2 regions of the Pectobacterium versatile genome follow, and region 2 is predicted to be linked to the other one. Evidence: predicted binding sites of a transcription regulator. Region 2 holds the regulator's gene; the other holds the start of a gene.

Region 1 (2,207 bases), 330 kb from region 2:
CGCTGAACCTGTAACGCGGCATCAACCAGGTACGGCAGGTGGTCTTTTTCCACACCGAGCTGCTGTAAGGTGTTAGGCAGATTGAGTCGTTTAACCAATTCGCTGAAGTAGGTCACCAGCGCCTGCGCTTTTTCCGCCGTGCTGAGCGTCAGATCGGCATCCGGCAGCAGGTCATACGCCTGTGCGAATTTGTCCTGTGCGGCGTCCTGCACGAAACGCATGCAAGGGGCGAGTAGGATGGCGTTCGCTACACCGTGTGGGATGTGGTACTTGCCGCCCAGCGGGTAAGACATGGCGTGAACCAGATGCGTACCGGAGTGGGCAATAGCGGCACCGCCGTAATAGGACGCCCACAGCATGTTCAGCTTGGCTTCCATATTGCTCGGCTCGCGCACGGAGGTTTCGAGGTTGGCAAACAGCTTTTTCAGGCCAATCAGCGCGTAGTTGTCGCTGACTGGGTTGGCGATCGTCGAGGTGAAGCACTCGATCAGGTGGCAGAGTGCATCGATACCGGTTGAAGCGGCGATATGCGACGGCATGCTGATGGTCAGCTCCGGCACCAGCGCAACGTAATCCGGCAGCATCACTGGCGTAATAATACCGACTTTGGTCTCTTTTTCTGGGATCGCCAAAATGGCATTCGGTGTGGCTTCTGAGCCAGTTCCTGCGGTGGTCGGGATCAACAGTGATGTGGTGCGGCGAGTCGGCTTCTCTCCTGCCAGCAGGCTATCCAGCGTGACGGTGTCATCGCCCGCGCACAGCACAGAAAGTAGTTTGGCAACATCCAGTACGCTGCCGCCGCCTACGCCGATGACCAGATCGGTTTGGATTTGATTGAGCTGGCTCAGTATCTGGGCGACGTCGTGCTGGCTTGGTTCGGCAGGAACATGATCAACCAACAGAACCTGCGGAACGGCTTGCTTAACTTGTGCGATCAGCGCCTGAACGTCAGGCAGCCCGACGATGTTTTTGTCGGTGACAAATAAAACGTGCTGTTTCCCTGCCAACAGGTGACTAATGTCCTGAAGTACCCGGTAACCGCTGAGGATAGTGCTATTGATGTTCATGCTTATTACCTTGCCTTTTCTCTTTCGCCAGAGCGTTGTCGCTATGATGATAATGGTTGCGATGGTGATTACTTTCAGTCAAATAGCGTGGTTATCATCACGCAGAAACGCCATTTGCCACATCGTGGTGATAATTTATAGGTGAAATTCCTTTTAAATAATTTGATATTGCTCACATATAATCAAATGTGATTCAATATAATCATTATCAGGTAATCATGAACCGGGGATGAGGTATGTCAAACGTGCAGCAATCAGCAGAACAGGTATTAGTAGTCGCTGATGACTTTACGGGTGCCAATGATTCGGGCGTCGGTCTGGCGCAGCATGGCGCGCGGGTTAGCGTCGTATTTGACGTTAATAAACTGCATGCGGATTTACTGGGTGATGCGGTGGTGATCAACACCGATAGCCGTGCGGCGCGTGACGACGTGGCGTCTCAACGTACCGCAGAAGCGGTTACAGCCTGGCAGGCTGCTGGCGGACAAGGCTGGATTATTAAGAAGATTGACTCGACGCTACGTGGGAATCTGGGGGCGGAAGTGGCTGCTGCGCTGTCTGCGGCAGGCGTGCCCGTCGCGCTGATTGCTGCCGCGTCCCCGACGCTGGGGCGCGTGACCCGCAAAGGTGAAGTCTGGGTGAATGGGCGCCTGCTTACCGATACAGAATTTGCTAGCGACCCAAAAACACCGGTGGCTTCGGCGTCTATCGCTGCCCGTCTGGCAGAGCAAACCGCTTTATCCGTGGCGGAAATACACCTTGATGACGTCCGCCAGGACAATTTAGCCGACCGTTTGCAGCAACTGGCGGACGAGGGCGTACGTCTGATTATTCTTGATACCGACGAGCAGGACGATCTGACACATATCGTTCACGCCGCCAGAACGTTGCCATTTCGCCCCTTGCTGGTTGGCTCGGCAGGCCTGAGCGAAGCGCTGGCGAATACGCAGAATTTTACGCGTAAGACCGAAAGGCCGCTGCTGGCTGTCGTCGGGTCGATGAGCGATATTGCTCAAAAACAGATTGCGGCCGTCAGACTGCGCGGTGATGTCACGCTGGTTGAGATTGATATCAACGCACTCTTTTCACTCGACTCGTCCACCGTCATGGCATCTCAGTGTCAGGACGCGGTGAAGGCGC
Region 2 (2,207 bases):
CTATGCGGTTAAACGCCATAGTCCGTATAAAACCAAGATCATCGCCTTCTACAATGCGTTCCATGGCCGGACGCTGTTCACCGTCTCGGTTGGCGGACAGCCTAAATATGCTGATGGTTTCGGGCCTAAGCCTGCGGACATTGTCCATGTTCCCTTCAACGATCTGGCTGCGGTAAAAGCGGTGATGGACGATCACACCTGTGCGGTCGTGCTGGAGCCGATTCAAGGCGAGGGCGGAATTACGCCTGCGACGCCTGAGTTTTTACAAGGTGTGCGCGATCTGTGCGATCAACACAAAGCGCTGCTGGTATTTGATGAAGTGCAGAGTGGGATGGGGCGTACCGGTAAATTATTCAGCTACATGCACTACGGTATTACGCCGGATATTCTCACAACGGCTAAAGCATTGGGCGGCGGGTTCCCGATTAGCGCGATGCTGACGACGGAAGAGATCGCATCAGCCATGACGGTTGGGGTACACGGCACGACCTATGGCGGCAACCCGTTGGCCTGTGCGGTGGCGGAAGCCGCGCTGGATATCATTAACACGCCGGACGTGTTGTCGGGCGTGGCGGATCGTCACGATCGCTTTGTCAGTGAGCTTGAGAAAATCAATCAGCAGTACGGTGTATTCGAACAGGTTCGCGGTATGGGGCTGCTGCTGGGTGCAGAACTGAAACCGCAATGGCACGGTCGCGCGGGCGAGTTCCTGGCTGCCGCAACGGCTCAGGGGCTTATGGTACTGATGGCTGGGCCTAACGTGATCCGCTTTGTACCGTCTTTGATCATTGATGAAGACGATATTGCGCAGGGGATGGCGAAGTTCGCCAAAGCCGTCGCGCAGGTCGTTAACGCAGCAAACTGATTAGACATAAAAAAACGTAGGGAACGTTTTTCAACGTTGCGTTAGCAACGGCCCGAAGGGTGGCGAGCAGGAAGCTCGCCATAAAAAAAGCGTGAGGCCGAGGCTTCACGCTTTTTTATTGGTAGGGTACAGCGACAGGGGTTTAGCGAGTGCCGTAAACGACAATCGTTTTACCGTGTGCAGAGATCAGGTTCTGGTCTTCTAACATTTTCAGAATGCGGCCCACGGTTTCACGCGAGCAGCCAACGATTTGCCCAATTTCCTGACGGGTAATTTTAATTTGCATGCCATCTGGATGCGTCATGGCATCAGGTTGTTTGGCCAGGTTGAGTAGGGTTTGGGCAATACGGCCGGTCACATCAAGGAAGGCGAGGTTGCCGACTTTCTCAGAGGTAACCTGAAGTCTGCTTGCCATTTGCGCAGACAGACGCATGAGAATATCCGGGTTAACCTGGATGAGCTGGCGGAATTTTTTATAGGAAATTTCAGCCACTTCACAAGCGGTTTTTGCCCGAACCCAGGCACTGCGTTCCTGACCTTCTTCAAACAGGCCGAGCTCGCCGATAAAATCGCCCTGATTGAGGTAGGAGAGGATCATTTCCTTGCCTTCTTCATCTTTGATTAGCACTGCGACAGAGCCTTTCACGATGTAGTAAAGCGTTTCTGCTTTTTCACCTTGGTGAATCAGCGTGCTCTTCGATGGATACTTGTGAATATGACAATGGGAAAGGAACCATTCGAGAGTTGGGTCTGTTTGCGGTTTGCCGAGAACCATTCGCTATCATCCTCTGTTGTAATTCACTGCGCAAATTACAGGGGTCAGAGTTCCCTGTACGGCGTGTTTAACTGCTAAAAAATAAAATTCAGTCTAGGCAGAATGACGTCAGGGAATATACTGGAACCACTGTACCCTTGATTTTCCGGTTGCTGCCTTGCCGCATCGTAAACGTGGCTGGGTATATCTGGCCACGTAATCATCTTCTTCGTTTCTGGGTTTGTCCAGAAAAGGTCTATTCTATTTTCGTTTTAACACAGCTTTAAGGATGTGTCTTGTGTTGTCTCGCTTCAGCATGACAAAGCTCTGATTAACGCTGGTTTTTGTACAGTAACGATATAAATTTTCAAAAAATTTTTAGTGGAGAGGCATCATGCAGGCTCGGGTAAAATGGGTTGAAGGCTTAACGTTTTTGGGCGAATCCGCATCAGGGCATCAGATATTGATGGACGGCAATTCTGGCGATAAAGCGCCCAGTCCGATGGAAATGGTATTGATGTCCGTAGGAGGATGCAGCGCGATTGACGTGGTGTCGATTCTGCAAAAAGGTCGCAACGATGTGGCGGA

The links. Region 2 encodes CRP, which controls carbon source genes, mostly activating them, when cyclic AMP is high. Its sites were predicted from a motif close to ATGTGANNNNNNTCACAT; they were not measured.
Region 1: a site for CRP is predicted at 1,228-1,245, ahead of EIP93_RS18700 (iron-containing alcohol dehydrogenase). Genes of this name have one in related genera too.

Annotation. Positions count from the first base shown of each region.
Region 1 is NZ_CP034276.1:4,126,253-4,128,459, reverse strand. Features, by position in the region: gene EIP93_RS18700 (iron-containing alcohol dehydrogenase) at 1-1,067, opposite strand, end outside; gene dtnK (D-threonate kinase) at 1,304-2,207, shown strand, end outside.
Region 2 is NZ_CP034276.1:4,457,145-4,459,351, reverse strand. Features, by position in the region: gene argD (bifunctional acetylornithine/succinyldiaminopimelate transaminase) at 1-865, shown strand, start outside; gene crp (cAMP-activated global transcriptional regulator CRP) at 1,008-1,640, opposite strand; gene EIP93_RS20230 (OsmC family protein) at 2,014-2,207, shown strand, end outside.